Regions from separate parts of the Micromonospora sp. NPDC047740 genome, predicted to be linked through region 2. Evidence: riboswitches for the same ligand, from Rfam matches in the RefSeq annotation. Region 2 holds a riboswitch; each other region holds the start of a gene.
What was found. Region 2 has a riboswitch for cyclic di-AMP ahead of ACGF4F_RS01770 (transglycosylase family protein). Riboswitches for the same ligand answer to the same signal wherever they lie in the genome.
Positions count from the first base shown of each region.

Region 1 (6,646 bases), on a different contig from region 2:
AGAGGTGGGCCCATGGGACTTCGTCCCAACCTGCTGACCCGGCGTACCGCCGGTGTCGCGTCGACGACGCTCGCGCTGCTGCTCAGCACCGCCGCGGTGGGCGTCGTCCCGGCCGCTTCGGCCTTCTCGGCCGCCCCGGTGGGCGGCTGCGTCGAGCCGGCCGACGTCCACTCGGACGCCCGGGTCAAGGCCGGCGCGCACGCCAAGCACGAGCCGAACGAGCTCACCGCCGCCCAGGTCCGTGAGCGGGAGGCGGATCTCGCCGCCGCCCAGGCCGAGCGGGCCCGGTTCCGGGCCGGCGCCGGGGTCGCACCCCTGGCAACCGTGACCATCCCGGTCGTGGTGCACGTCATCCAGCGAGACAGCACCCGCGCCGGCGGCAACATCCCGGATTCGATGATCACGCAGCAGATCAGCGTGCTCAACCAGGCCTACAGCGGCGCCACCGGCGGCGCACCCACCGCGTTCAGCTTCCAGCTCCAGAAGATCAACCGGGTCACCAACCCGTCCTGGTACCCGATCATCTCGGGTTCCTCGGCTGAGCGGTCGATGAAGACCACCCTGCGCGAGGGCGGCAAGAACACGCTGAACATGTACCTCGGCGAACTCAGCGACGGCCTGCTCGGCTGGGCAACCTTCCCGAAGCGCAAGCTCGACAGCATGGACGGCGTGGTCGTGCTGAGCGAGTCGCTGCCGGGTGGCACCGCCACCAACTACAACCAGGGCGACACCGGCACCCACGAGATCGGCCACTGGCTGAACCTCTACCACACCTTCCAGGGCGGCTGCTCGGGCTCGGGCGACAGCGTGGACGACACCGCGGCCGAGGCCTCGCCGGCGTACCAGTGCCCGACCGGTCGGGACACCTGCACGGCGCCGGGCCTGGACCCGATCACCAACTTCATGGACTACACCTACGACTCGTGCATGTACCAGTTCACCTCGGGCCAGGCGAGCCGGATGCTGACCGCATGGAACGCCTACCGCGCGGCGTGACCGCCGAGCACAGCGAACCGGTGCCGGCCTCGTCCTCGGACGGGGCCGGCACCGGTGTTCATACGGTCAGGCGGCCGGGCGGCGGGTGTCGAAGCCGTGACGGCCGCGCCGCCCCTCGGGCACAGCCGGGGCACGCCGCGCGGGAGCGGCCGCCTGCGGGTCGAGCCAGACCCGCACCTGCGGCCGGCCCGCGCCGAGGTGGGCCGCCTGGTCGCGCCGGGTCAGCATCGCCACGTCGACGGTGAACTCGAACAGCCGCCAGTCGACGTGCGGCGCGGCCCGGCCGATCCCGGCCACTCGGGCCACGGTCGCCGGGTCGGTCACCGGATGGGCCCGGCCGGCGACGTACGCCTCGTCGTCGCTCTCCTCAGGCGGGAACGAGTGCAGCGCGTAGCGGCCGTCGCGTTCGAGGTCGCGGCGCTTGGGCGAGTCGATGACGAAGCAGTAGAGCCCGTCGTCGGTGATGACCGGGGAGACCGGGTGGACCCGGGGGCCGCCGTCGGCGCGGACCGTGGCGAGGTAGCCGAAGCCCGGCCCGTACTGCTGCAGGAGAACGCGGATCTCGTCGGCGAGCCGGGGCTCGTCGGCGGCGAATTCGGACCAGGAAGCCATGCGGACATTCTATCGAACACGTGTACGAAGATGTAGTCCGACACGCAGGTCGCCCGTACCGGTCGCTATGGTGTTCCGATGCTGCTCTCCGACCGCGACCTGGTCTCCGAGATCAAGGCGGGCGCACTCGCGCTGGAGCCCTTCGAGCCTACGCTGGTGCAGCCGTCCAGCATCGACGTACGCCTGGACCGGCTCTTCCGGGTCTTCAACAACCACCTCTACACGCACATCGACCCGTCCCAGCAGCAGGACGACCTGACCTCGATGGTGGAGGTACCCGAGGGCGAGCCGTTCGTGCTGCACCCGGGCGAGTTCGTGCTCGCCTCAACGCTCGAGGTGATCTCGCTGGGCGACCAGCTGGCCGGCCGGCTCGAGGGCAAGTCCAGCCTGGGCCGACTCGGGCTGCTCACCCACTCCACCGCCGGTTTCATCGACCCGGGCTTCTCCGGGCACGTCACGCTGGAACTCTCCAACGTGGCCAATCTGCCGATCACGCTCTGGCCCGGCATGAAGATCGGCCAGCTCTGCATCTTCCGGCTCTCGTCGCCGGCCGAGCACCCGTACGGCTCGGCGGTCTACGGCTCGCGCTACCAGGGGCAGCGCGGGCCGACCCCGAGCCGGTCCTGGCAGAACTGGCGTACCTGGCCGACCCGCTGAGCACGACGCAGGGGCTTCCGCGACGCGGAAGCCCCTGCGTACCCGTCAGCCCGGGCGGCCGTAGCTGTTGATCTGGCCGTCGTCGACGCGTTTCATCGTGATCGGCTTGCCGGACTGGGAGGCGTGCACCACCCAGCCGCCGCCGACGTACATCCCGACGTGGTGCAGGTCGCTGTAGTAGAAGACCAGGTCACCGGGGCGTAGCTCGCCGCGGCTCACCCGCCGGGTGACGTCGTGCTGCTCGCGGGCGTTGTGCGGCAGGGAGACCCCGGCCTTGGCCCAGGCCGCCATGGTCAGGCCGGAGCAGTCGTAGTGGTCCGGGCCGGCGGCGCCCCAGACGTAGATCTTGCCGATCTGGGCGCAGGCGAACTTGACCGCGACACCGGCCGGGCCGCCCGGGTAGCCGGCGGGGCAGGGCGCGGGACGCAGCGGTCCGCCGCCGCCGTTGCCGTACACCTTGAGCCGGAGCTTCTGGAGCCGGGCGATCTCGGCGTCGATCTGCTTCTTCTGGGCCGCGAGCTGAGCTTCGGTACGGGCCAACTGGGCGACCATCGCGTCCAGCGGCTTCTTCTTCGCGGCCAACTGGTCGCGCAGCTCCATGACGGCCTGCACCTGCTCGTGCTGGTGGTGCGCGTAGCGGTCGAGCAGTTCGAGGCTGTTGACCACCTCGCTCGGCGACCGGCTGCCCAGCAGGGCGTTGACGGTGCTGAGGTTGTTGCCCTTGTACGCGTCGGCAGCCAGCCCGCCGACCTGCCCGAGGGCGGCGTCGACCTGGGCCTCGAGCGGGGCGATCTGCTTCTCCAGCGCGTCGGCCTGCTTGCGCCGGACGGCGAGCTTCTCGCGGGTGGAGTTGACCTGTTCGATGATCGGTTCGAGCTTGTTCCAGTCCTGGTCGATCTGGCGCTCGATCTCGGTGACCGACGGTTCGGCGTGGGCCGCCGTGGCGCCGCCGGTCAGGACGACGGCGGTGCCGACCAGGGCGGCGAGGGCGGTGGTGAAGCGGGACCAGCGTGAACGCGGCGCAGCCGTCGACCGGTCGACCGACCGGTCCGACGGTGGCCGCGGGGCATGGTTTGCCACCGGGCTCCGTACTCCTTCTTCCTGCCCGCCTACCGGGTTAGCTGACGGGTTCGGGCGGGAAGGGAGCCGCCCTACCGCAGTGGCTGCGGATTCACCCCAGGTACCTGGGTCCCCGGCTCGCCTGGCGGCGACTCGGCGGTGTCGGACCGTCACCACCCGGGATGGACGGTGAACCTACCGGTCGACAACTGACCAGAGTAGGGACCGTCGTTATCAATCCGCAACCCGATCCGCCGTGACACTCCGTACGCAGATTCGGAAACCACCCGGCGGTGAAGGTTTTTTACGCCCATCATCACCACCTGGAAAGGTATTGACCTGGGGCCATCTGCGGAGTGAGGGTGGGGACGCAGTCACCCCCATCCCTATCTGGAGGTTCGATGCACCTCTCAGCCCTGCCATCGCGCAGACGGATACTGCTGGCCGCCGCCGTCGCGGCGGCCACCGCTCTCGCGACCAGCGGTCCCACTGTGGCGGCGCCCCTCACCGCCGCCGGCACCACCGACAGCCCGGACCGCCAGCAGCAGTACGCCGCCGCGGCGGCGGAGTACGGCGTGCCGCAGAGCGTCCTGCTGGGCGTCTCCTACCTGGAGTCCCGCTGGGACACCCACTCCGGCCAGCCCAGCACCAGCGGCGGCTACGGCCCGATGCACCTCACCGACGCCGAGCAGGTCGCCTCGACTCCGTCCAGCGCGCACGTGGACGAGAACGAGGACCCCCGCGGCGACGACTCCCGCCCGCTCACCGTCGACCTGACCGCCGCCGCCGCGCCTTCCGGGGACACCCTGCCCGAGGCGTCCCTGCAGACCCTCGACGCCGCCGCCGACCTCACCGGCGTGTCGAAGGAGACCCTGCGCGACGAGGCAGCGGCCAACATCCGGGGCGGCGCGGCGCTGCTGGCCTCGTACCAGCAGGACCTGGGCGGGCCGGTCGGCGCCGGCAGCGACCCGGCGGCCTGGTACGGCGCGGTGGCCCGATACTCCGGCGCGGACACCGAGGACGCCGCGGCGGCCTTCGCCGACGAGGTGTACGACCAGATCGGCCAGGGTGCCAGCCGGACCACCGACGACGGCCAGCGGGTGACCCTCGCCGCCACCACGGTGACGCCGGACCAGTCCGGGCTGCACAAGCTCGGCCTGCGCCGCGCCGAGCGGCCGGATGGCCTGGAGTGCCCGGTCCGCCTCGCCTGCGAGTGGATTCCCGCGCCGTACGGGGAGTACACGATCCCCAAGACGAACATCGTGGACTACGGCAACTACGACATCGGCAACCGGCCGGCCCAGCAGAAGCTCGAATACATCATCATCCACGACACCGAGGGCTCTTTCCGGGGCAGCGTGAACGCGGTCCAGGACGTGACCTACCTGGGCTGGCACTACACGTTGCGTTCGGTGGACGGCTACGTGGCCCAGCACATCAAGGCCAAGGACGTCGGCTGGCAGGCCGGCAACTGGTACGTCAACGCCAAGTCCATCGGCGTCGAACACGAGGGCTACGCCGGCCGCGGCACCTGGTACACCGAGGCGATGTACCGGGCCTCGGCCAAGCTGGTCCGGCACCTGGCGCTGCGGTTCCAGATCCCGCTGGACCGGCAGCACATCCTCGGCCACGACAACGTCCCCGGCATCCTCGCCGGGAACGTCGCCGGGATGCACTGGGACCCGGGCCCGTACTGGGACTGGTCGCACTACTTCGATCTGCTGAAGGCGCCGTTCCACTCGACCGGCACGCCGAACACCGGCCTGGTCACCATCGACCCGGACTACGCCAGCAACCAGCCGGCCTTCACCGGCTGCAACCAGCAGCCCCCGTTGCCACCGGGACCGGTGCCGCCGACGGCCGAGCCCTGCCCGCTGCGGGGCTCCTCCTCCGTCATCCTGCGCACCGCCCCGAGCCCGACCGCGCCGCTGGTCAACGACCTGGGGCTGCGCCCGAACGGCACGCCGAACACCATGTACATCAAGGATCACGGCGCCCGCGCCTCGGCCGGTCAGACGTACGCCCTCGCGGGCATCCAGGGCGACTGGACCGCGATCTGGTACCTCGGCCAGAAGGCCTGGTTCTACAACCCGACCTCGGCGCCGACGGCGAAGTGGGCGAACGGCTTCGTGGTGACCCCCAAGCCGGGCAAGACCAGCATCCCGGTGTACGGGCGGGCCTACCCCGAACGGGCCGCCTACCCGGCCACGATCCCGTACCAGGCCATCTCGCCGCTGCAGTACACCTTCCCGGCCGGTCAGCGGTACGCGGTCGGCGGCGTCCTCCCGGGCGAGTACTACCGGGCCGTCTCCTTCGACGGTTCGGCGCCGGGTGACCGGACGGTGGTCCGCGGCGAGAACAAGTACGTCCAGGTGCAGTTCGGCCACCGGGTGATGTACGTGAACCTCGACGACGTGCAGATCACGCCGGCGTCGATCGGCTCCCCCAGCTGACCCTCGGCGAAACGACGGCCCCCGGTCCACACGGACCGGGGGCCTTCGTGCTGCTCGAGAGGGTTAGCTGACGCGGCGGAAGCCGGCGACCGGCATGTAGCTGATCTTGGTTACCTGGACCGGTTTGCCGGTCCGTGGCGCGTGCACCATCATGCCGTTGCCGAGATACAGGCCGACATGGTGCAGGTCGCTGTAGAAGAAGACCAGGTCACCGGGGCGCGCGTCGCTGCGGGACACGGCCCTGCCCTCGTTCCACTGCGCTCCCGTGAAGTGGGTGAGGGAGATGCCCGCGGCCTTGTAGGCGTACTGGGTGAGGCCGGAGCAGTCGAAGGCGTTCGGGCCGGTGGCGCCCCACACGTACGGATCGCCGACCTGGGCGCACGCGGTCTTGATCGCGGTCCGCGCGGCGCTGCTCACCACGCCGTCGATGGCCGGGCAGCCCGCCGGACGGATCGAGGTCACCGGCAGCATCGCGGTCAGCCGCTTGATCTCGCTGTCGATCTGCTTCTTCTTCGCCGCCAGCTCATTGCTCTGCTTCGTCTGGGTGGCGATCAGCTCGTCCAGCTTCCGCTTCTGCCGGTTGTACTTGTCCCGGACGGCGAGCACGCTGGCGACCTGCTTCTTCTGCTCGGCGGCCAGGTGATCGAGGATGACGAGCTGCTCACCGAGGATGCCCGGCTTGGTGCTCGTCAGCAGGGCACCGATCTCCTGCGAGGGCCCGCGCATGTAGTAGCGGGCCGCCATGTCGCCAACCTGGTTCATCGCCAGGTCCGACTGCAGCTGCAACGGCACCATCTTCTTCTCAAGGTCGTCCGACTTCTTCTTGTTGACCTTGAGCTGGGCGCGGACCTTGTTGTAGTTCTCAATCG
Region 1 is NZ_JBIDCT010000012.1:1,953-8,598, forward strand. It holds gene ACGF4F_RS22225 (zinc metalloprotease) at 13-996, shown strand; gene ACGF4F_RS22230 (pyridoxamine 5'-phosphate oxidase family protein) at 1,063-1,608, opposite strand; gene dcd (dCTP deaminase) at 1,687-2,265, shown strand; gene ACGF4F_RS22240 (NlpC/P60 family protein) at 2,311-3,345, opposite strand; cyclic di-AMP (ydaO/yuaA leader) riboswitch at 3,358-3,493, opposite strand; gene ACGF4F_RS22245 (N-acetylmuramoyl-L-alanine amidase) at 3,726-5,777, shown strand; gene ACGF4F_RS22250 (C40 family peptidase) at 5,841-6,646, opposite strand, start outside.
Region 1: another riboswitch for cyclic di-AMP. It lies ahead of ACGF4F_RS22240 (NlpC/P60 family protein); the one in region 2 lies ahead of ACGF4F_RS01770 (transglycosylase family protein).

Region 2 (7,669 bases):
CACGCGCCATGTCGGCGACGTGCGGGCTGGGCGGATGGAAGCCCTGCGGATCGCCGTAGCTGGCGCGCAGGCACAGGACGGGAGAGGTGGCTCGGCGAATCGCCGCCCAGTCGAACTCGCCCTTGACGCGGTCCCAGTCGTGGTAAGACAGGTCGGCATAGATCACAGCCATTGCCATCACCTCTGCGGCCCACCGTAGCTCGACCCATCTGACCTGCGCTAACGCGAAAATTGGTCAGTGAGACGGGGGCGGTCGGTGGCCCGAGGAGCGGCCGCCCTGCGGTCAGATCTGGCCGGTGTAGAAGCCGTGGCGGGCCAGCGGCTCGACGATGTTCTGTTCCTCATATGCCAAATGCGACAGCAGGGTGTCGGTGAGGATGTCCACGGCCTGCTGGACCTCGGTGAAGTCCCCCGGATTGCGGATCAGGTCGACCAGGGCCCGGTCCACGCCCTCCACCACGTCGTGGATCACCACGTGCTCCGCTTCCAACCGGTCGAGCACCGGGGCCAGCCCCGGATCGGCACGCCGCAGGTGCGGGAAGATCGAATTGTCCTCTAGCCCGTGGTGCTGGGTGACCACCGTGCAGTACGCGGCGCAGTACGCCCCCAGCGTCCAGTTGTTCTGCCGCATGGTCATCTGGTTGAGCACGGCCCGGGCGGCGCCGGCGGAGACCACCCCTCGTTTGACCTGTTCGAGCAGGTCGCGCACCTGCGCCAGCTCCTGACGCAGGTGGTCGTGCACGTCGACGAGATGCGCGCCGACGGCCTGCGCGTGCGGGGTGTAGACGTGCCCGGCCGGCGCAGGCGGGGCGACCGGGCGGGTGGACTCGTCCCAGAGCTGGTGGTCCGTCAGGCGTACGCCCGGATCGGGGGTGGGGGTGACCGCGAGCGCGGTGGCGCCCCCGGCCTCGACCGCCTCGCGCGCTCCCTCGCCGGCCCTGGGCCGGGTGCCCGGCTCGGCACGTTCGGCGGCGACCAGCTCCCGTACCGCGGGCGCGACCTCCCGCGCGAAGAGCTGGATGGCGGTGGGGTCGTCGGCGCCAAGGATGAAGGTGGCGATGCCGTGGTCCAGCACCAGCCCGGCCAACTCCTCCACCCACTGCTCCGGCGGCCCGCTGAGGAAGCCGGTGGACGACCGGGTGAACTGGCCGCTGATGTTCAACAGCCGCCGCACCGACCGGGGATCCCGACCGGCGGCCTCGGCACCCTCGTCGATCAGCGCGTTCATTCCCGGCAGCTCGTCCGGCCCCTTCGACAGGTACGCCAGCGACGGCAGCCAGCCGTCCGCCGCGCGCCCCACCAGCCGCAGCATCCGGGGCTTGTACGCGCCGACCCAGATCTCCACCGGGTGGGCCGGCGCCGGCCCACGCTTCGCCCCGACCACCCGGTGGTACGTGCCCTCGACCCGGACCATGCCGCGCCGCTCGACGTCCCACACCTCGCGGATCACCTGGATCGCCTCGTCGAGCGCGTCGACCGCCTGCCCGGGGGACAGCCGCCGACCGCCGACCGCCTCGATCGCCTCCCAGAACGCGCCCGCGCCGAGGCCCAGCTCGACCCGGCCGCCGGTGAGCAGGTCCAGGCTGGCCACGCTGCGTGCCAGCACCACCGGTTGGCGCAGCGGCAGGTTGAGCACGTTGCCGGCCAGCCGGATCCGACTGGTCGCGGCCGCGAGATAGGACATCAGCGTCCAGGTGTCCAGGAAACCCGGCTGGTACGGGTGGTCCTGGAAGGTGACCAGGTCCAGGTTGACCTGCTCGCAGAGCTTGGCGAGCGCCACCACCTGCTCGAACTGGCCGGCGGCGGGGGTGAGGAAGCCGCCGAAGGCCAGCTCGTGTCCGTAGTCAGTCATGTTCCTCCGCCTGCGCACCCGGGCCCGGCGACCGTGCCGGACTTCGCCACCGTAGTCGGTGCCGCATCGGCGCGCGCCCGCTCCCGCAACCGCAGCGATAACCAGGCGGACACCCAACTCAACGAGGCGGACCTGCGGGCCGTCCACCTTCGAGCGGCCGTACGCGACCCTGCGCAACGCCGGCGTACCCGTGATCGTGGTGCTGGTGTCCGGCCGGCCGCTGGACGTCGCCGGTGAGTTGCCGAACTGGACCGCGCTGCTCGCCTCCTGGCTGCCCGGCACCGAGGGCGCCGGCATTGCCGACGTCCTCTTCGGCGGGTACGCGCCGACCGGCAAACTGCCGATGACCTGGATGAACTCCGTCGGCCAGCAGCCCATCAACGCCGGCGACGGGCAGGTTCCGCTCTTTCCGCAGGGTTTCGGCCTGACGTACTGAAGGGGGCTTTGTAAGGCACCTGTGGACGGCACGCAACTCGTACGGTGTGGCCTTCGCTCGGCCGGGTGAAGAACTTCACAAGAAGTGGGCGATCATCCGAAACCATCCCTAATGTCGACTGCGTTCGCGATCGCGGACACCCGGGCCGGTAACGCCTAATCCCGCCGCCGGCCCGTCGGTACCTGGACATCAGGCGGGAGCGGGGGACCCACATGTTCCTCGGTGCTCGACACCTCGGGGTGAAGCCGCCCATCCGGCGGCCGGGCTCCTCGGCCCGAACCCGACAGCTCACCTCGTCGGCGTGGAGGAACCCACATGGCAACTGAACACGTCGCACGTCACCGACGCACCACGCAGCGTCGCGTCGCCGTCGGAGCGCTCGTCGTCGGTGCCGCCACCGGCGCCGCCGCCATCCTCGGGCCGGCCGCGCCGGCTAGCGCATCCAGCGTGAACTGGGACGCCATCGCCCAGTGCGAGTCCGGCGGAAACTGGCACATCAACACCGGCAACGGCTACTACGGTGGCCTCCAGTTCTCGAAGAGCACCTGGAACGGCTACGGCGGTAAGAAGTACGCCAGCCGCGCCGACCTGGCCAGCCGCAGCGAGCAGATCGCCGTGGCCGAGAAGGTCCTCGACGGGCAGGGCATCGGCGCCTGGCCGGTCTGCGGCAAGAAGGGCGGCTCGACCAAGCACTACTCCACCAAGGACTCCGGCGCCACGAAGTCGCACAAGAAGGCGACCAAGGACCGGTCGTCCCGCGGCGACCAGCCGGCGACCCGCAGCCACCGGCGTACCGCGCCGGCGTCGAGCGGCGCGACCTACACGGTCCGGTCGGGTGACTCGCTGTCGCTGATCGCAGAGGCGAAGCACCTCGCCGGCGGCTGGCAGGCGCTCTACGAGCGCAACAAGCGCGTGGTCGGCGACAACCCGGGCCTGATCTTCCCAGGCCAGCACCTCCGCCTGCGCTGACGCTACTGGCAGGTGGGGTGCCCCACACTGCGCGCTGATGCACTGAAAAGTGGCCATCCCCGCCCGGGATGGCCACTTTTTTCGTGAACGAGGCCCCGGGTGCTCGCGGTGTCCCGGTCGGGGGCGGTTGCTATCGTCGCGGTGCTCCGGAAAGACGTGAAGAAGGCGCGGATATGACCAACGACTCGTTCTCCGCGGCCGCAAGCCTCGACGAGCTGCTCACCAGGACGCAGCAGGCGCTGTCGGCCATGCGCTCGCGGGCGGCCGAGCACCCCGACGGCGACCCGGGCGAGCTGCTCCGCGCCGAGGGCGCGGCGCCCGACGGCCGGGTCCGGGCAGTGGTGGTCCAGGGTGGCCGGCTGGAGTCCGTGACGGTGGACCCGGAGCTGGCCGGGGACGGGATGGAGGCCGTCTGCGGGCAGGTCGTGTTGGCCGTCAACGCTGCCCTCGCCGCCCTCGACGCCCAGGTCAGCGCCTCGGCCCGGGCCGACGTCGACGCCCTGGCCGCGCGGCTCGGCGGCATCGAGGAGCAGTCGGTACGGCAGATGGAGCTGTTCAGCCGGGCGGTGGACGACGTGATGGCCCGCCTCAGCCGCGGCCCTGACGCGGGGGCGCGGGCGGGCCGCCCGAGCTGAGGCAGGCCGGCCGCGGCCGCGCCGGAGAGCGCGGCGAGGCGGGGTGGGAGCTTCAAGGGGGTTAGCTCCTGTTCCGAGGCGGGCAGCATGGAGCCCGGTAGGGGCACCCGGCGCGGGGTAGCGATGAGGCGGGACGACGGTCGGTCCCTGCCGGCGTGGCCCCGGTTCGACGGATCGACCGTCCGAGCCGCCGGGGGCGGCGGCTCGCTGGAGCACGATCACACGGTCGTGGACGCAGATCAATGGGCGATCGCGGCAACCGGATCGGTCGATCACCGCGCCGGTCCCGGAAATCGGGAAGCTATGCGCTTCTATGGCCCCTGATCAGGGCGAACACCCTCCGGAGTGGGCGGGGCCCGCCTGACTGGCGGGGATTGCCGCTCCATGCGGATGGCGCACGTTCACCCGTCGGTCGACCCGGCGATCGAGCCCCGCCGGAACCCGCCCCGCCGGTGCGCCGTCAGCGCCCCCGTCGCCCTGCGGTGAGGCCCCGGGAGGGGTTGCGGTAGGAATCTACCGACCACTTTCGTTTGTCGTGAAGAAAAGTAGTCCGTGAGCGGACGAAAGCTATGGACAGCCTGAGAGGAAGTTAGTACTGTCTGGCACCATCAATATGTTTCGTCGAGATGAACTACCGGCACAGTAGTTCTCGACCGTGGCCTTCAGGCGGCGCAACCCGTCGGAGGGTCATGACCGGCCAGCGATGGCCACCCCGGGTCAACGCCGCACCACGGCGACCTGGCGCAGGCATGCGCCAAGGATCGACCGACGTCCGTCCGTACCCGACACGACCAGATCAGCTCCGACGCGCGACCCTGCCCGGCGCCGCGTGCGAACCGGCTCGCCGCTGACACCGGGATCAACCAACCATCCACATCGGACGACCGTGGCCGCCGGCCACGGCCGGGGATCCCGCGCGGCCTGGGAGGGGCCGACGGGCTGCGAGCACCCGAAGAAGCACCTCAGACGACACCTGACACCGACGGGCCGACGCACGTTCCGCCCGGTTGTTCCCGGACCGTGAAAGAGGCATCAATGAACCCATCCGCACCGCGGGATCGGCTCTCTGCGAGCCGGCTCCGGAGATCGGTGGCGGTCATCGCGGCGATGTTGTTGCTGCTGACCGCCGCCCTGACCGGCTCCCCGGCGAACGCGCGTCCGACCGACACCGAGCGGTCGGCGACGGCCGGGCCTCAATCCTCGTCGCAACTGCAGGCCCAGGTCCTGACCTGGACCGCCGGCGACAACTTCCTGTCGTACCTGTCGGCGCCGACCACCGCTACGGCCGGGCCGGCCACCCTGGTCTTCGAAAACAGCCGGGCTACCGGCAACACCACCGGAATGCAGCACACCCTCACGTTCGAAACGGGCGACCCGAGGTACAACAGCGACGTCGACGTCAACATCCTGGCGGATCCGACGGACAGCAAGGGGGGCCGGTGGACCGTTGACGTGGTGCTCTCGCCCGGCACCTACCGGTACTTCTGCGCCATCCCGGGCCACGGCGGAATGACCGGCCTGCTGGTGGTCACCGGCGGCGGATCGGACACCACGCCGCCCACGGTCAGCGCCACGGTTTCCGGGGAGAAGGACCCAACCGGGGCGTACGTGGGCAGCGCGACGGTCACCCTGTCGGCGACCGACAGCGGCTCCGGTGTAGAGCGAGTCGAGTACTCCCTGGACGGCGGCCCATATGGCACCTACTCGGCGCCGGTGACGGTGAACCAGCTGGGTCAGCACACGGTGAGTTACCGGGCCACTGACAAGGCGGGCAACACCTCGACGCCGCAGTCGGTGTCGTTCCGGGTCGTCGAACCGCCGCCGACGGACACCACCCCGCCCATCGTGACGGCGGCGGTGACCGGTCAGCGGGACGCCAACGGCGCGTACGTGGGCAGTGCCACGGTGACCCTGTCGGCCACGGACACCGAGTCGGGGGTGGATCGGGTCGAGTACTCCCTCGACGGCGGTGCCTACGCCGGGTACTCCGCGCCGGTGACGGTGAACCAGGTGGGGCAGCACACGGTGACCTATCGGGCCACGGACAAGGCGGGTAACACGTCGTCGCCGCAGTCGGTGGCGTTCACGGTCGTGGAGACGCCTCCGGCGGATACCACTCCGCCGACGGTGACGGCGGCGGTGACGGGGGAGAAGGACCCCAACGGTGCGTACATCGGCGGCGCGACGGTGACGCTGTCCGCCACCGACACCCAGTCGGGCGTGGACCGGGTCGAGTTCTCCCTCGACGGGCAGCCGTACGCCATCTACTCGGCGCCGGTGGCGGTGAACCAGCCGGGGCAGCACACGGTGAGCTATCGGGCCACTGACAAGGCCGGCAACACCTCGACGCCGCAGTCGGTGTCGTTCCGGGTGGTGGAAACGCCGCCAGCGGACACCACGCCACCTACGGTGACGGCTGCGGTGACCGGTCAGCGGGACGCCAACGGCGCCTATGTGGGCAGTGCCACCGTGACGCTCTCCGCCACCGACACCCAGTCGGGTGTCGACCGGGTCGAGTACTCCATCGACGGCGGCGCATATGGCACCTACTCGGCGCCGGTGACAGTGAACCAGGTAGGGCAGCACACGGTGACCTATCGGGCCACGGACAAGGCGGGCAACACGTCGTCGCCGCAGTCGGTGGCGTTCACGGTGGTCGAGACGCCTCCGGCCGACACCACGCCGCCCACCGTGACGGCTGCGGTGACGGGGGAGAAGGACCCCAGCGGGGCATACGTGGGCAGCGCCACGGTGACGCTTTCCGCCACCGACACCCAGTCGGGCGTGGATCGGGTTGAGTTCTCTCTCGACGGGCAGCCGTACGCCATCTACTCGGCGCCGGTGGCGGTGAACCAGCCGGGTCAGCACACGGTGAGCTACCGGGCCACCGACAAGGCCGGTAACACCTCGACGCCGCAGTCGGTGTCGTTCCGGGTGGTGGAAACGCCGCCGACGGACACCACGCCGCCCACGGTGACGGCCGCGGTGACCGGCCAGCGGGACGCCAACGGCGCGTACGTGGGCAGCGCGACGGTGACCCTGTCGGCCACGGACACCGAGTCGGGGGTGGATCGGGTCGAGTACTCCCTCGACGGCGGTGCCTACGCCGGGTACTCCGCGCCGGTGACGGTGAACCAGGTGGGGCAGCACACGGTGACCTATCGGGCCACGGACAAGGCGGGTAACACGTCGTCGCCGCAGTCGGTGGCGTTCACGGTCGTGGAGACGCCTCCGGCGGATACCACTCCGCCGACGGTGACGGCGGCGGTGACGGGGGAGAAGGACGCCAACGGCGCGTACATCGGCGGCGCCACGGTGACTCTCACCGCCACCGACACCCAGTCCGGCGTGGACCGGGTTGAGTTCTCCCTCGACGGGCAGCCCTACGCCGCCTACTCCGCCCCGGTCACGGTCAACCAGCCGGGGCAGCACACGGTGAACTACCGGGCCACCGACAAGGCCGGCAACACCTCGACGCCGCAGTCGGTGTCGTTCCGGGTGGTGGAAACGCCGCCAGCGGACACCACGCCACCTACGGTGACGGCTGCGGTGACCGGTCAGCGGGACGCCAACGGCGCGTACGTGGGCAGTGCCACCGTGACGCTCTCCGCCACCGACACCCAGTCGGGTGTCGACCGGGTCGAGTACTCTCTCGACGGCGGCGCCTACACCGCGTATTCGGCGCCGGTGACGGTGAACCGGCCGGGGCAGCACACGGTGAGCTACCGGGCCACGGACAAGGCGGGCAACACGTCGTCGCCGCAGTCGGTGGCGTTC
Region 2 is NZ_JBIDCT010000001.1:375,742-383,410, forward strand. It holds gene ACGF4F_RS01755 (hypothetical protein) at 1-172, opposite strand, end outside; gene ACGF4F_RS01760 (LLM class flavin-dependent oxidoreductase) at 284-1,852, opposite strand; gene ACGF4F_RS01765 (glycoside hydrolase family 3 C-terminal domain-containing protein) at 1,911-2,288, shown strand; cyclic di-AMP (ydaO/yuaA leader) riboswitch at 2,431-2,605, shown strand; gene ACGF4F_RS01770 (transglycosylase family protein) at 2,604-3,257, shown strand; gene ACGF4F_RS01775 (YbaB/EbfC family DNA-binding protein) at 3,431-3,892, shown strand; gene ACGF4F_RS01780 (OmpL47-type beta-barrel domain-containing protein) at 4,928-7,669, shown strand, end outside.

Region 3 (7,669 bases), on a different contig from region 2:
CGAGGCGGTCGCGCAGGCCTCCCTCGACGTGCTCGTCTCCGAGCTGACCGGGCAGGTCATCGACGTCCGCCGGGCTCCCGGCGAGCAGCCGGTCGGCGAGCAGGTCGCCGTGGTGCCCGCCCAGCCGGACGCGCACCCGGTGCCGACGTCGGGCCGGGCGACCAGCGGGACGGGGTGGTAGCGATGCGTGGTGACCTGGTCCGGAAGCTGCTCGCCCGGGCACTGACCACCGGGCTGGCGGTGCTGGCGTTCCTCGTCGTGGCGCTCACCGGCGCGACCGGCTGGGGGCTGGCGATCGCGGTCGCCGCCCTGGCCGCCGCCGCATGGGAACGCCGGGTACGGCCCACCGCCGACGGCGTCGCCGAGTCGGTGCTGGTCGCCGCCGGGATCCTGGTCGGCTACGCCCGCCGCCTCGACGCCGGCTTCGATCCGGCGCTGGCCGCCACCGCGCTGGTGCTGCTCGGCCTGGTGCTGCTGGTCGGGCCGCTGCGCGAGGCCGGGGCGCTGGAGATCCGCGCGGCCAACCTGCCGGTCCGCACCTGGACACCGCTGGTGGCCGCGCGGCTCGGTGACGCGCTGCTGGTGCTGCTCGCCGTGGTGGCGGTGGCCGCCGTCCTCGCCCTGCCGGCCTGGCTCGCGCTGGTCGCCGCCCTGCTGGTCGGGGCCGGGTGCGGCGCGGTCGGGCTGGACCTGGCCCGGCGGCGGTTCCGGCCGCCGGCCGGGGGCGGGCCGGTGGGCCGGGCGCTGCGCCGCCACCAGCCCGAGTTCGTGCTCTACTTCTCCGCCCCGCCCGGGTCGGAGTACCAGGTCACCATGTGGCTGCCCTACCTGGAGCGGATCGGCCGGCCGTTCCTGGTCATGCTGCGGGAGCCGGAGTTCCTGCCGGCGATCGCCGCCGCGACCAGCGCGCCCGTGGTGTTCTGCCCGACGCTCAAGGCCATGGACGAGGCCCTGGTGCCCAGCCTGCGGGCGGCGTTCTACGTCAACCATGGTGCGAAGAACAGCCACTGCATCCGGTTCGCCCACCTGACCCACGTGCAGCTGCACCACGGGGACAGCGACAAGGCGCCCAGCGCCAACCCGGTGTCGGCGATCTTCGACCGGATCTTCGTGGCCGGGCAGGCCGCGATCGAGCGGTACGCCCGCGCCGGCGTGGAGATCCCCGCCGAGAAGTTCGTCGTGGTCGGCCGCCCCCAGGTGGAGGCGATCGAGGTACGCCGGGAGCCGGTCCGCAGCCTGGCCAACCCGACGGTGCTCTACACGCCGACCTGGACGGGGCACCACGCGGACGCGAACTACTGCTCCCTTCCGGTGGCCGAGACGGTGCTCCGCCGGCTGCTGGACCGGGGCGCCACGGTGATCCTGCGGCACCACCCGTACACGGCGCAGAACCCGGCCTCGGCGCGGCAGCTGGCCCGGCTCACCGAGCTGCTCGCCGCAGACCGGGCGAAGACCGGCCGGGCGCACCTGTGGGGCGCGGCGGCCACCCGCGAGTTGACCCTGACCGACTGCGTCAACCGCTCCGACGCGCTGGTCTCGGACGTCTCCGGGGTGATCTCCGACTACCTCTACTCCGGCAAGCCGTACGCGGTGACCGACATGGGCGCCGACGGCGACGAGTTCGTCGCCCGGTTCCCCCTGGCCGGCTCCGGCTACGTGCTGCGCCGGGACATGTCCAACGTGGACGAAGTGCTGACCGAGCTGCTCGACACCGACCCGAAGGCCGCGGCCCGCTGGGCCACTCGCACCCGCTACCTGGGCGACTTCCCCGCCGATTCGTACGCCGAGGCGTTCCTCGACGCCGCCCGCCGGCAGCTCGAACCCGGCTGGAACCCGCCGGCCCCGCGCGCCGCCGACGCGGTCGCGCCGGACGGCTCGCCGCTGTCCCCCACCGCCTGACCCACCCCCACCGCCTGACCGCTCCGTCGCCAAAGGCTGGAGCGGTCATCGGCGTGTCGAAAATCACCGCCACACATTCACCGTTGTAAATATTTATCTCCATCATCATACTTGCTCCCGGGCGCCCAGCCGACTCGGTGTAGTCGGCCCCGTTACCGGCGACGCGGCACGTCCGCACGCCGGCCACCCCTCGTCCACAGGAGCACCTATGAAACCGGTTTTCCGTCAGCTCGCCATGTGGCTCGGCGCGCTCGCGCTCGCCGTGGCGGCCGCACTGACCGGTCCGACCGCGGCCCAGGCCGCGGCGCCGGCCTGGCCCCTGCTCAGCAACGGCTCGACCGGCGCCAACGTCACCACCGCCCAGTACCTGCTCCGCCACCGCGGCTACAGCCTCACGGTCGACGGCCAGTACGGCGCCGGCACCACCTCGACCGTGAAGTCCTTCCAGTCAGCCAACGGCCTCTCCGCGGACGGCCAAATCGGCGCTCAGACCTGGGGCAAGCTGGTGGTCACCCTGAGCGCCGGGGCCAACAACGACGCGGTCCGCGCGCTGCAGACCGCACTCAACAAGTACGGCTACGGCCTGGCCGTGGACGGCGACTGGGGCCCGGCCACGACCAACGCCGTGAACAACTTCAAGTCCGCCCGTGGCCTCTCCGGCGGCTCGGTCGACACCACCACCTGGCAGTACCTGACCGGCGGCAGCGGCGGCACCGGCAACTACCGGCTGGTCATCGGCAAGTCGGTGCTGCCCCGCAGCGAGTACGACGATCCGCACCACGACTACCCGGCGATCGACCTGCCCACCGTGACCGGCACGACCACGTACGCGATCACCTCCGGGACGATCGGGCACGTCGGCGGCAGCTGCGGCCTCGGCATCGGCATCACCGCCGACGACGGTGCCTACTACCTCTACTGCCACCTGAACTCGCGCTCGGTCGCCGCCGGCTCCCGGGTCAGCGCCGGCCAGGTCCTCGGCTACACCGGGGCCACCGGCAACGTGACCGGGCCGCACCTGCACCTGGAGGTCCGGGTCAACGGCGCCAACCGCTGCCCGCAGAACATGCTGCTGGCCATCTACGACGGCGTCGCCCCACCGGCCCCGTCCGCCCTGCCCGCCACCGGCTGCTTCTACTGACGCAACCTGCGGTCGTGATGTCGTCGCCCTGCCTGCGGGGCGACGGCGTCACGGCCCGTCGGGCGCCGCGAACGGCGCGAGCAGGTCGAGGACCACGGCGGGGTCCTCGACGTGCGCGTTGTGGCCGAGCCCCGGCAGCGTCGCCACCGGCACGCCCAACTCCTTGAGCTGTCCGTCGGACACCATCGGGTCCTGCTCTCCCCGGGCCAGCAGCACCGGCACGTCGGTCGCGGCGAGCAGGGCGGGCAGCTGGGGCTCCCCGACCGCGAACGCGGCCGGGTCCATGGCCAGCCGCCAGCGGCCGTCCTCGCGGCGCAGCCCGGCGTCCACCACCGGGTGGTCGGGGGCGAACAGCCCGGCCAGCCCGGCCACCCGCAGGTAGCGGCGGGCCGCCTCGTCCCGGCTGGCGAACCAGGTCACCGGCCGCTGGGCGAGCTCGCGGGCCTTGTCCAGCTCGGCCGGCGACCAGGCGACCTTGATGCCGAGCCCGACCACCCCGTCGATCGGAAGCTGCCGCGCCCGTGCGGCCAGCGCCAGCGCCACCACCCCGCCGAGCGAGTGCCCGAGCACCACCAGCCGGTCCCGGGGGCCGAGCCGGTCGGCGACCGGGCCGAGCCCCGCCACCACCCGGTCCGCGAGCGCCTCGAAGGAGTACGCCGGCAGTTGCGGCGACCAGCCGTGCCCGGCCAGGTCGGGGGCCAGCCAGCGGCCCGCCCAGCGGCGCTCCAGCAGCGGCGCCCAGGGCAGCCACACCTCACCGGTGGCGCCCATGCCGTGCAGCAGCAGCAGATGGCGGGTACCCGTCTCGTCGCCCATACGGCGCAGTGTGCCACCGGACGGACACCAGGCGCGAGACCGGCCCCGGACACCACGTCGGGCACCGGCTCCAGGAGCCGGTGCCCGACGTGCAGGGGTGGGATCAGGCGGAGTAGCCGCGGGTGGCGGCCCAGTTCGCCAGATCGATGGTGGTGATCCAGTACTCGGGCAACGCCGGGTTCGCCGAGTCGGCGATCCGCACCGTCCGGCCGTCGTCCTTGTAGCCGACCACGGCGATGTAGTGGCCGCCGGGGAACGAGTGCCAGCCGCCGTTGGTGTCGGTGGCGGAGCCGGCGATGTTGACCACCACGCCGCGGCCGTCGGTGATCGCCTTGACCACGTCGGCCTGGAGCTGGTCCATCTGCGCCGGGGTCGCGGCCTGGCCGGGGATCATGTGGGTCCGGTACGGGTTGCCCTTGACCATCTGGTTGAGCCCGCGGGTGGTGTCCTCGGCCGAGTTGGTGCCGTTCTCGCCGGCGTTCAGCGGGGCGACCATCGCGTCCTGGGTGGTCTCGACGCCGCTCGCGCTCAGCGCGTTGCGCACCGCAGCCGGACCGCAGTTCCAGTAGGCGGTCTGGGCCTCGTAGTTGTAGTCGAGGACCTTCGTCGACGGCGGCTTCGGCTTCGCCTTCGCGGTCTTCGTGACGTCCGGGTCCGGCTTGGCCGAGCTGGCCTTCGCCGACGGCGACCCGCTCGGCGACCCGCTGGGCGAGGCGGTCGGGGACGGGGCGGCGACCCGGGCCTCGCTCCGGGTGGCGACGTCACCGAGGCGCGGCGCCAGTTCGGCGACGGCGGCGGTGGTCTCCTGCCGGACCGGCGCGTCGTTCGTGCTGGCCAGTGCCGCGCTGGCGCCGCCGGCCAGCACGAGGGCCGCGGCGGAGCCGGCGACGATCTGGTACGGGCGCTCGGTCGCGAGGCGCCGCAGCTGACGCTTCAGGTGGTGCTTCACGTGTTCCTCCACGGGGGCCGGAGCGGCACACGCCGACCCGACGCGCGGAGTAGCTCACGCGCGTTCCTGGGCGGGTGGCCGCGGGAAAAGAGCGCCCGGCGGACCGGGCAGCGGGGGTCGGTTACCGGAACGGACTCGCGGGTCAGGCGAGCGCCGGCACCGTGGCGCCGTGGAGGCGGGGGGAGGATCGGGGGGTGGTTCGCACGAGGTTGGAACTCCTTCCGTGGCCGCCTACCGGGTTAGCTGACGGATTCGGGCGGGAAGTAGGCCCTACCGCGGGCCTTGGCTCGCGGATTCACCCCGGTGTTGCACTGGGTCCCCGGTTCGTGAGATCACGATTGAGCGGGTCGGCGCGGCGTCGCCACTTGCGATCGAAAACCGCACCGGACGCGCTGACACTACCGGTGGGTACGCCGCCTGCCAAGCGTGCCCACCTGCGTAAACGTCAACCACCGTTACCGAGACCGGAACAGCCGGTCACTGACCTGACTCAATGGGACGACCGTTTTAACGGGAACCGTCGGGTGACTATCGGACATCCGGGTGGGGATCGAAGGGGAATTGCGGGGCTCGATCGCCCGGCCTGATCCGGTTGACCGTTTCCCCGGTCGCCGTGACCGGGCTCACCTAATTCGGATAACGATTCAGCCGACCCGCGCCGGACGCCACCGTGCGGGGTGCGCCGCGACGGCGCCGGCCGACACCGGGGCGAGGGTCTGGGTCACCGCCTCGGCGGGGCGTACCGGGACCGCTCCGGGGCGCACCGCCTCGGCGGCCGCGTACGCCTCCACGGCCAGCACCCGGGCCGCCTCGGCGGCCACTTCGGCGTCCCGCCAGGCCCGCCGCTCCCGTTCGGCGGCCGCCCGCCACCGGGCCCGCCGGCCGTCGCGTACCACCCGGGCCAGGGCGATCTCCTGCTCGGCCGGATGCCGGCGCGGGTCCCACCCGTTGCGCCCGGCGAGGACGTCCGCGAGCTGCCGGGCAGTCAGGTCGCCCTGCCAGTGCGCCGTCATGGCGGCGTGGTGCAGCCACCGCTCCCGGGCCGCGTACTCGGCCGGCGTCCGGGGCGTCCGCGGCTCGGGCAGCACGGCGGCCCCCGCGAACCGCCGGGCGGCCGCCTCGGCCTCGTCGTACGCCCGCCAGGCCCGGTCGACCTCGTCGTGCGCGGTCAGCCACTGCTCGCGCCACCGGCGCGCGGTCTGCCGGGCCCCGGCGGCGGCGACCGCCACCTCATCGGCGTACCGGCGCAGGTCGGCGTGGCGGGCGGCCGCCACGGCGGCCGGGTCGGGGGCGGGATCCGGCGGAGTCCCCCGCTCGGGCCGGGCGACCAGGACGGCGAGCACGCCCAGGGCGAGCACGAGCAGGGCCGACCAGATGGCGGCGGCCACGGGAACCTCGGTCAGGAAGTGGTAGAGAAGGGTCTGCTTCATGGTCGGCACCTCACGGGAACGACGTGGTGGAGAGGTCCGCACGGCCGGCGGGGCGGGGCGCGACCGGGTACGGGCGCCGCCACCGGCCGGTGCGGGGTGAGGTTCGGGTACGGCGTGGGCGGGCCGGGCCCGCCGGGCTCGTCAGCGGGCGGGCGGGGCCCGGGAGCCGACGGTCGCCGGGACCAGCCCGACCAGAACGCGGTGCCGGTCGGCCGGGGCGACCACGACACCCCGCACCAACGAGTCCGGTGCGCTGGCCAGGACTGCCTGCCGGTCGCCGGTCGCGTCCGACGTCCACCCGGCCGCCGCAGCCGATCCGGTCCCGATCCGCGCGGCGGGACCGGGCGCTCCGGTCCCGGCCCGGACCACCGCGTCGGCGGCCCCGCCGGACCAGCGGATCAGCGCCCGGAGGGTGGGGTCGGCGCCGGCGGACTCGGTGCCGCCGAGGTGCCCGGCCCGAAGGGTCGCGGTGTCGACGGCGACCGCCGCGGGAGCCGCGTGCGCCGCCGCGGCCGGGCCCAGGGGCAACGTGGCGGCGCCGAGCGAGCAGGCGACGACCACGGCCAGGCTGGCCAGCATTCGCGCGGTCCAGCGCGCCACCCACCACACGGGACAGGTGAGCGCGATCGGAAGCACCGGTCCAAATTACCGTCGAACCGGCCGTATCGCACGTCCACGGGCGTGTCGCACCGCCGCAGAGGCGCACCGGCCAGCGTGGACACCGGTCCGGCGGCGGGGGTGTGGTCCTGCGGCCCGCTCAGCGCGGGTCGCGCCGCCCCGCGTACTCGATCGACCGGGGCCGTGGGACGCGGACCTCGACCGGTGCGGCGGGGGTGGCCTGCGCGCGGGCCCGGCGGGGCGGTCCCAGCCGGCGCATCATCGGCGTCTCCACCCAGCGGTGCAGGGCCGCGGCGAGCAGCAGGTTGCCCAGCAGGAAGCCGAGCACCGCGAGCGGGCCCCACCAGCCGCGCAGCCCCTCGCCCCAGTGCCCGGTCAGGCGCAGCACGGCCTGCATCACCAGCACGTGCACCAGGTAGAACGCGAAGGAGACCTCACCGAGCCAGACCATCGGACGAGAGCGCCACGGGGTGCGCCGGCCGTGCACGTCGGCGTCGGCCGCGGCGGTGATGACCAGGAGGTACGCGACCGCGAGCAGAGCCGCCCAGAGCTCCGCGCGGACCCACTGCGCGGCGACCACCCAGGTGGCGACGAAGAGCAGGCTGGCCACGGTGAGGTTCGGGCCACGCCAGCGGCCCCGGCGCATCAGTTCCGCCGCGGCCACGCCCATCCAGAACTCCAGCGACCGTGCCACCGGGAATACCTGGGTGAACCACCACCGGTCCTCCTCGGGCACCAGCAGCTGACCCGGCCACAGGGCCAGGATGAGCAGCGGTGCGGCGACCACCACCGCCCGGAGCAGCCCGGTGCGCGACC
Region 3 is NZ_JBIDCT010000017.1:145,496-153,164, forward strand. It holds gene ACGF4F_RS28215 (D-ribitol-5-phosphate cytidylyltransferase) at 1-181, shown strand, start outside; gene ACGF4F_RS28220 (CDP-glycerol glycerophosphotransferase family protein) at 184-1,899, shown strand; gene ACGF4F_RS28225 (peptidoglycan-binding protein) at 2,108-3,040, shown strand; gene ACGF4F_RS28230 (alpha/beta hydrolase) at 3,089-3,856, opposite strand; gene ACGF4F_RS28235 (C39 family peptidase) at 3,960-4,817, opposite strand; cyclic di-AMP (ydaO/yuaA leader) riboswitch at 5,019-5,160, opposite strand; gene ACGF4F_RS28240 (hypothetical protein) at 5,450-6,235, opposite strand; gene ACGF4F_RS28245 (hypothetical protein) at 6,377-6,871, opposite strand; gene ACGF4F_RS28250 (acyltransferase family protein) at 6,993-7,669, opposite strand, start outside.
Region 3: another riboswitch for cyclic di-AMP. It lies ahead of ACGF4F_RS28235 (C39 family peptidase); the one in region 2 lies ahead of ACGF4F_RS01770 (transglycosylase family protein).

Region 4 (7,669 bases), on a different contig from region 2:
CGGCCCGTACCCGGGACACCCGGTGCGCGGCCCGCTCGGCGGCCCACTTCTTGGCGTAGCTGTCCACCCAGCCGGTCAACGTCACCACCCCCTCGGTGACGGTCACCCCGATCTCGTTGGGGCGTACCCGGGGCTCCCAGGTCAGCTCGTCGAGGACGTCGGACTGGATGTCCTGGTCGGTCCGCATGATCGTCCCTGCGGCCATCGGTGCTCTCCCTCCCGGATCGGTTCGCGGCGCGGCGGTGCCCGGCACGGGTCCGGCGCCGGCTCCGATGGTGGCCGCTCCGCGGGTGACCTGCCGTCACCCGCACCGAATGAACCGAGTTGCTTGGGAGCGTCTCCAGATGCGGTGGCCGTCCGGTCCGCGGCGCGGCCGCCGCCGCATCCGGGCCCGTGCCGTGGTCGATCTTGGTGAGTAGGCTCGGCCTCCCGGACCCGTGACGAGAGGGGTACGCCCGATGCACCCGATCAGGATCGCCTACCTGACCGCCGCCCGCTCGGCCGCGGCGCTGCTCGCCGACCCGGCCGTGGCGAAGCAGTGGGACGCCCCGAGCGCGCTGGCCGAGTTCCGGATCGGCGGACTCGCCGGCCACCTCGCCTTCCAGATCCTGGCCGTGCCCGCGGTGCTGGCGGAGCCGGTGCCGCCGGGCGAGCCGATCGGCCTGCTCGACCACTACGCCCGGGGCACCTGGATCGGCGCGTCGGTCGACGACGAGGTGAACGTGGGCATCCGCCGGTCCGGGGAGCGGCTCGCCGCGGACGGCCCCGAGGCGCTGCTGGCCGCGGTCGGCGCCGCGGTCGACGAGCTGGCCGTCGCGTTGCCCGCCGAGCCGGACGGGCGGGTGGTGCACCTGGCCCGGGGGCCCTGGTCACTGGCGCTGGACGACTACCTCACCACCCGGCTGATGGAACTGGCGGTGCACTCCGACGACCTCGCGTTCAGCCTGGGCGTGCCCACCCCGGAGTTGCCGGCCGACGTGCTGGACCCGGTGCTCGCCCTGCTCGCCCGCCTCGCCGTACGCCGGCACGGCCAGCCGGCCGTGCTGCGGGCACTCAGCCGGGCCGAACGGGCGCCGGCGAGCGTCACCGCGTTCTAGACGCCGGCGGCGGTGCCCCCAACTCGGGACACCGCCGTCGTGGCGTGCGGGTCAGCGGTCCAGGCCGGCCGCCGAGTCCGGCCGGTCCACGTCCACGAACTCGATCTCGCCGAGTTCCCGGGCTCGGCTGCCGGCCGCCCGGGCGAAGGTGCCGGCCGCCCAGCCGACCGCGGCGCCGGCCAGCGCGGCGCTGATCAGCAGCGCCCAGGGCAGCGCCGGCCGCCGGCCGGCGAGCGCGTCGAAGGCCAGGGTGGCCCGCCGGCGGGCCTCCTCGGCGGCCGAGCCGACCAGGTTGCTGGCGTCGTCGGCGAGGCCGGAGCCGTTGCGGCGGGCGGACCGCGCGGCGCCCCGGACGCTGTCGCCGGCGGCGTCGACAGCGGAATGCAACTGCTGCCAGGCCTGGTCCGCGATCCGCTCGGGCTTGCTGCGACGGTCCAGCAGGGTGGATCCGAACATGGTTACCTCCTCGGGGTGCCGAAGGCCGGCGGCCACTTCGGACTCCGGCGACGATCGGGCGCGGGACGGTCCGCCCATCCCGGCCAGTGCCCGGAGCGGACTCGGCGCAAACCACCCCGGCGCGCCCCGTCGCGGCCGACTGGGGCAGGATGGGACAGACCACCCGAACGCGCCGAGGGCCGGGTGCGGGCCCGGCGAGCGGGGGGCGGCTACCCTGGGTCGGCGGATCGGCGACCCTCGTCGGTCGTTGAATAGTGAGAGCCTGTCGTAGCGGAAATAGGAAGTGGAAGCTCCGGATTGGGATGCCCAGGTGTGCCCAGTCCGCGAATTGCTCATCCCGAGGGGTGGCGACCGAGGCCGTCGGAGGAATACGCTCGGTCGCGGCCCGCGTACTGATGAGGCGCCCGTATGGGCGAGTGGAGGTGTTCGCGTGAGCCTGTCGATCGTGAAGTCTGTTCAGCCGGGTGGTGTCGTCCAGATCGCCCCGCGGGGCGAGATCGACGTCGACACCGCGTACGAGGTGCGGGAAGCGATCGCCGAGGTGCTTGCGAAGGGCCGGCCCGCCCGCATCGAGCTGAACATGCGCCTGGTCACCTTCATCGACTCGGTCGGCATCAGCGCCATGGTCGCCGGCTTCCAGACCGCCGAGGTGAGCGGTGTCAAGCTGGTGGTCACCGAGCCGAGCCGGTTCGTGCACCGGCAGCTCTGGGTCACCGGCCTGCTCGGCCTCTTCGGCGCTCCCGAGCCATACTTCGCCGACGCCCCCACGCCCGAGGTGCTCCCCGGCGCCTGAGCCCTGCCCGGCGGACCGCTCGGACCGGGTCTTCCGACCGTTGCCAGCCGGCCCCCGGTACGGGACGATCGTGCCCACCGGCGACGGCTAGGGGAGTACGGCTTGCTCAGCAGCGACAGTTTCAGCTACACCGTGCAGGCTCGGTGCGCACGGGCGGAGGCGGTCGCCCTGCTCAGCGACCTGACCCGCCAGGGCGAGCTGCATCCGCTGATCGTCCGGGTCCGCCAGCTCCCGCCCCGGCCCGGCGCCCTGGCCAGCTATGCGATCACCGACCGGCTGGCGCTCGGGCCGCTGCACTTCCCGGTCACCTACCAGGCGGACGTGCTGGTCGCCAACGAGGACGAGGTGGTGACCGTGGCCCGGCAGCAACCGGCCACCACCGTGCGCAACCACACGCGGCTGCGGGACGAGCCCGGCGGTGTGGTGCGGATCGACGTCGAGATCACCCTCTCCGCCCCGGCGCCGCTGTTCGGGTACGCCTTCCGCCAGGCCCGGGCGGCCCATCTCGGCCTGGCCAGCCGGCTCGGCGCGACCCTCGAGGGGCACGCCGACTGAGCCGGTGCGGCGGCCGTACCGGCTAGGCCCGCCGCCCGGCGGTGTGCGGCAACTCCGGCTCGGCTGGCGGCCAAAATTCGGCCTCCGCGCCGCCAGGCGGCGCTCCGGGCCGAATGAAGGCCGGTCTGACCTCGCGCCGCTACGACGACTTCAGTTCGGCGCGTCTGACGCCGCGCTGCGAACTGAAGCCGTCGCTGGAGCCGGCGGCCGGCCGCCGGGTCGGCGGCGTGGCGCGGCGCAGCCGTCCCCACGGCTTGTAGGTGGACAGCACGGTCATGAGGATCAGCAGGCTGCTGGAGACCGCCGGCGGGATGACCAGGTCCAGCCGGTCCCGGGTGGCGAGCTCCGGCCCCAGCTCGGCGAGCCCGCGTACGGTCGGGGTGAGCAGCAGGAGGACCAGGCCGAGCATCCCGGTGGTGATCGCGAACTTCACCAGCACCCAACGCCAGCGCAGCAGGCCCCACGGGGTGAGCAGCGCGCTGGCCAGCCCGACCAGCCAGACCGCCACGCTCAGCGGCGCGAAGAGGTACGTGACCAGCAGCCCGGCGGTCGGATAGACCACCGCCGGGTCGGCGCCGCGCAGCCCGGCGATGCCGAGGGTGAGCAGCACCAGGTCGGCGCCGAGCCAACCCAGCGAGGTGACCAGGTGCAGGGTGAGCAGTGCCTTGCGCGTGGTGGGCGAGAGTCGGCTCATGCCCTCGATGCTCGGCCGTCGCCGGCCCGGCGTCGTGGGCCGCGCGGCGACATCCGGCGTACGTCGGTGGGCGTACGGTGGCCCGCCGGGCGGCGGGCCACCGCGGGCTCAGTACACCGACAGGTGCACGTGGTTGGTGTGGTCGCTGGACGGGTCGCCGTTGCCCCCGCTGTACGCCTTCCACCCGCTGCTGGGCAGCCAGATCTGCTTGTACCAGATCACGTAGAGCACGGCGAGCGGGTCGGCGTTGCGGATGAAGTACGCGGCCAGGTTGTTGCCGTACGTCTTGTCGCCGCCGGTGGCCACCCCGCCGAAGCCGTCCTTCTGGGCGGCGAAGTCGCAGGCCCGGCCCTTGGGATGCTCACCCGAGCCGCTGGGCCGGTAGCAGGAGACGTACCGGGTGAACCCGGCCGCCTTGGCCTGCTGGAGCGCGTGCAGGGTGCGCGGAGTGATGCAGCCGTCGGCGGGCGTCGGGTCGTTGACGCTGCACGACTCCGCGGGCCAGGAACCGTCGGCGTTGCGCTTCGCGGGGGTGGCGTTGGCCCGGGACGTGCCCTGCACGCTGCCGCCGGCGGCGCCGGTGGTCCGGTTGTTCGCCACCTTTAGCGCGCGTTCCGCCTGCGCCTTGCGCTTGGCCATGACCGCGACCTGCTTGCGCTGTTCCCGGATCTCGCCGTTGAGCGCGTTCTGGGTGCGGGTGGCCTGGTCCCGGGTGTCGATCAGGTCGCGCAGGGCCCGGTCCTCGTGTGCGGCGACCTGCTGCAGGGTGAGCGCCCGGTCCATGAAGCCCTCCGGGTTGCTGCTGCCGAGCAGCGCCGCGGCGGTGCCGAGCCGCCCGGTCCGGTAGGCCAACCCGGCGAGCTCGCCGACCTTGGCGTCGCGTACGCCCAACTCGCTGTTGATCGTCTTGAGCTGGGCGGTGAGCTGCTGCTGCCGACTCACCGACCGGTTCAACGCGGTCCGCGCCTCCAGCCAGCCCTTGCTGGCCGCGTCGAGCTGCGCGCGCAGCGCCGGTGTGCCGCCCTCGTCGTCGCCGGGTGCGGCGGCGAGCAGGCCGGTCGGGGGAGCCGCCGAGGCGGGGGAGACCGGCGTGGCCGCGACGCCGAGGGCGAGCGCCGCGACGAGCAGGGCCGCCAACCGGGCGGCCGTCCTTCGTACAGGTGCCACTGGTGGCATTCACGTGTCCTTCCGTCAACCGCCGACCGGGTTAGCTGACGGGTTCGGGACGGAAGATCCCTACCGCTGACGCGGATGCACCCCAGGTACATGGTTCCCCGGCTCGCCGTACGGTGGCGATTAGGCGACGGCCACCACCGCGGACGCTGCTGGGCGTCGCCCGGCGGAAGCCGCGACCGAGCCTACCGGCGCTGTTCCGGCCCGTCGCCGTGGACGGCGAACGGGAATCGGGCATAAGCCGGCACTAGTGCACAATAGCCACTTGGATTTAAGGTTGTCCTCAATTACCACTCGACGGTTCCGCACGCGCCGGGTGACGCCCCGGGTTCGATCTGCAACGTGGCGTGATCGATCCGGAAGTCATCGTGCAGCGCGGCCCGCGCGGCGGCGAGCACCTCGCCCACCTCGGCGTCGGGGGTGGTGGTCAGGTGCGCCGAGGCCACGTCCATGCCGGAGGTGAGCGTCCAGACGTGCAGGTCGTGCACCTCGGCGACGCCGGGCACCGCGGCCAGCCGGTCGTGCACGGCGGTCACCTGCAGGTGTTCCGGGGCGGCCTGCACCAGGATGCGGACCGCGGCCCGGCCGAGCCGCCAGGTGCGCGGCAGGATGAACAGCCCGATCGCAACGGCCACCAGCGGGTCCGCCCACCACCACTCGGTGAACGTGATGACCAGGGCGGCGCCGATCACGCCGAGCGAGCCGAGCAGGTCGCCGAGCACCTCCAGGTAGGCCCCACGCAGGTTGATGCTCTCCTGCGCCCCGCTGCGCAGCAGCGCGAACGCGACCAGGTTGGCGAGCAGGCCGAGCACCGCCACGGCGAGCATCGGCCCGGCGAGGACCTCCGGTGGCTCGCCGAACCGGCGGACGGCCTCGACGAGCACGTACGCGGCGACCGCGCCGAGCAGCACCGCGTTGGCGAGGGCGGCCAGCACCTCCAGCCGGTAGAGCCCGAAGGTGCGCTGCGGATCGGTCTCGGCGCGGCGGGTGGCGGTGATCGCGGCCAGCGCCATGCCGATGCCGAGGACGTCGGTGAACATGTGCCCGGCGTCGGAGAGCAGGGCCAGCGAGCCGGTCGCGAAGGCGGTCGCCGCCTCGACCACCATCAGGGCGCTGAGCAGCCCGAAGGCGGCCCAGAGCCGGCCCCGGTGGCGGTGCGCGGCGTTGGCCACCGTGCCGCTGTGGTCATGACCTGCGCCCACGCCCACACCCTTCCGTTCCGCACCCCGGCCCGACCCAATCTATGCTCACATCGCTATATGTGCGAGTGAATGGGCGTCGCCGGAGCCGCCGTCAGCCCACCGGGTCGAGGGTGGTGAGGCGCTGGGTGGCCCGGGAGAGCGCCACGTAGAGCGTCCGGACGCCGGACCCCGGATCGGCCCGGATCTCGCTCGGGGCCACCAGCACCACGCCGTCGTACTCCATGCCCTTGGCCTGGAGACTGGTCACCACCTGCAGCCGGCCGCCGCCCAGCTCGCCCAGCCAGCCGGCGACCTCGTCCCGGCGCGGCACCGGCGTGATCACGCCAACCGTCCCCTCCACCTCGGCCAGCAGGGTGCGCGCCGCCGCCACGGTGGCCGGCGCCAGCTCGGCGGGGGGCACCGTCAGCTCGACCGGCTCGACGCTGGTGGAGCGGACCGCGGTGGGCAGCGGCAGGTCCGGGTAGAGCCGGCGGATCTCCGCCGCCGCCACCGCGAAGATCTCCGCCGAGTTGCGGTAGTTTGTGGTCAGCTCGTACCGGTACCGGCGGCGCCGCCCCAGCGCCTGGTCCCGGGCCCGGGTCAGTTCCTCAGGGTCGCCGGTCCAGGCGGTCTGCGCCGGGTCGCCCACCACGGTCCACGAGGCCAACCGGCCCCGCCGGCCGATCATCCGCCACTGCATCGGGGAGACGTCCTGCGCCTCGTCGACCACCACGTGGGCGTAGTCGCGGTAGTCCTCCGGGCGCTCGCGGGCCGCGGCCCGGGCCGCCCGCTGCCGGTCGGCGAACGTGCTCAACTCCCGGACGCCCCCGGCGAGCTGGAACGGGTCGCGCTTCGGCTTCGCCCGCTGCACCGGCTTGCCGAGCAGCGCGTCCAGCTCGTCCAGCAGGGCGATGTCGGCGATGGTCAGCCCGGCCCGGTCCAGCGTCCGGTACGCCTCGGTGAGCAGCCGGATCTCGGCCCCGGACAGGACACCGCCCGCGTACCGGCGCAGCCGCTCCGGGCGGGCCAGCCAGCCGAGCACGTGCCGGGGGTGCAGCCGGGGCCACCAGGCCTTCAGGAACTCGCGGAATTCCGGCCGGTCGATGATCTCGTCCTCGAACGCGGGCTGCTCCGGCAGCCGGCCGATCCGCAGCCGGCGGGCCTGCGCGTACAGGGCGGCGAGGACGCCGTCGAACCCGGCCCGGCGCACCTCGTTGCGGCGCGCGCCACGGGGCAGCGCCTTGTTCCGGATCGCGTCCAGCTGGTCCCTGGTCAGCCGGAGCAACTCGCCGCGGTAGAGCAGGCGCAGCTCGGTGGGGGAGTCCGGCACCGCGTCCCGGACCGCGCGCTCCAGCACCCGGCGCATCCGCAGCGACCCCTTCACCGCGGCCACCTCGGGCGGATCGGTACGGGTCGCCGACATGCCGGGGAAGAGCGAGCCGAGCGAGTGCAGGGTGGCGGTCTCCTCGCCGAGCGAGGGCAGCACCGAGGCGATGTACTCGACGAACACGCTGGACGGGCCGACCACCAGGATCCCGCCGCCGGCGTACCGGGTCCGGTCGGAGTAGAGCAGGTACGCGGCCCGGTGCAGCGCCACGGCCGTCTTCCCGGTGCCCGGGCCGCCGGAGACGATCGTGACGCCCGAGCCGGGGGAGCGGATCGCCTCGTCCTGCTCGCGCTGGATGGTGGCGACGATGTCCCGCATGCCCCGTCCGGTGGC
Region 4 is NZ_JBIDCT010000004.1:283,921-291,589, reverse strand. It holds gene ACGF4F_RS10550 (BON domain-containing protein) at 1-205, opposite strand, end outside; gene ACGF4F_RS10545 (maleylpyruvate isomerase N-terminal domain-containing protein) at 459-1,097, shown strand; gene ACGF4F_RS10540 (hypothetical protein) at 1,149-1,553, opposite strand; gene ACGF4F_RS10535 (STAS domain-containing protein) at 1,984-2,346, shown strand; gene ACGF4F_RS10530 (SRPBCC family protein) at 2,449-2,901, shown strand; gene ACGF4F_RS10525 (hypothetical protein) at 3,041-3,595, opposite strand; gene ACGF4F_RS10520 (hypothetical protein) at 3,704-4,771, opposite strand; cyclic di-AMP (ydaO/yuaA leader) riboswitch at 4,776-4,908, opposite strand; gene ACGF4F_RS10515 (cation diffusion facilitator family transporter) at 5,056-5,970, opposite strand; gene ACGF4F_RS10510 (HelD family protein) at 6,062-7,669, opposite strand, start outside.
Region 4: another riboswitch for cyclic di-AMP. It lies ahead of ACGF4F_RS10520 (hypothetical protein); the one in region 2 lies ahead of ACGF4F_RS01770 (transglycosylase family protein).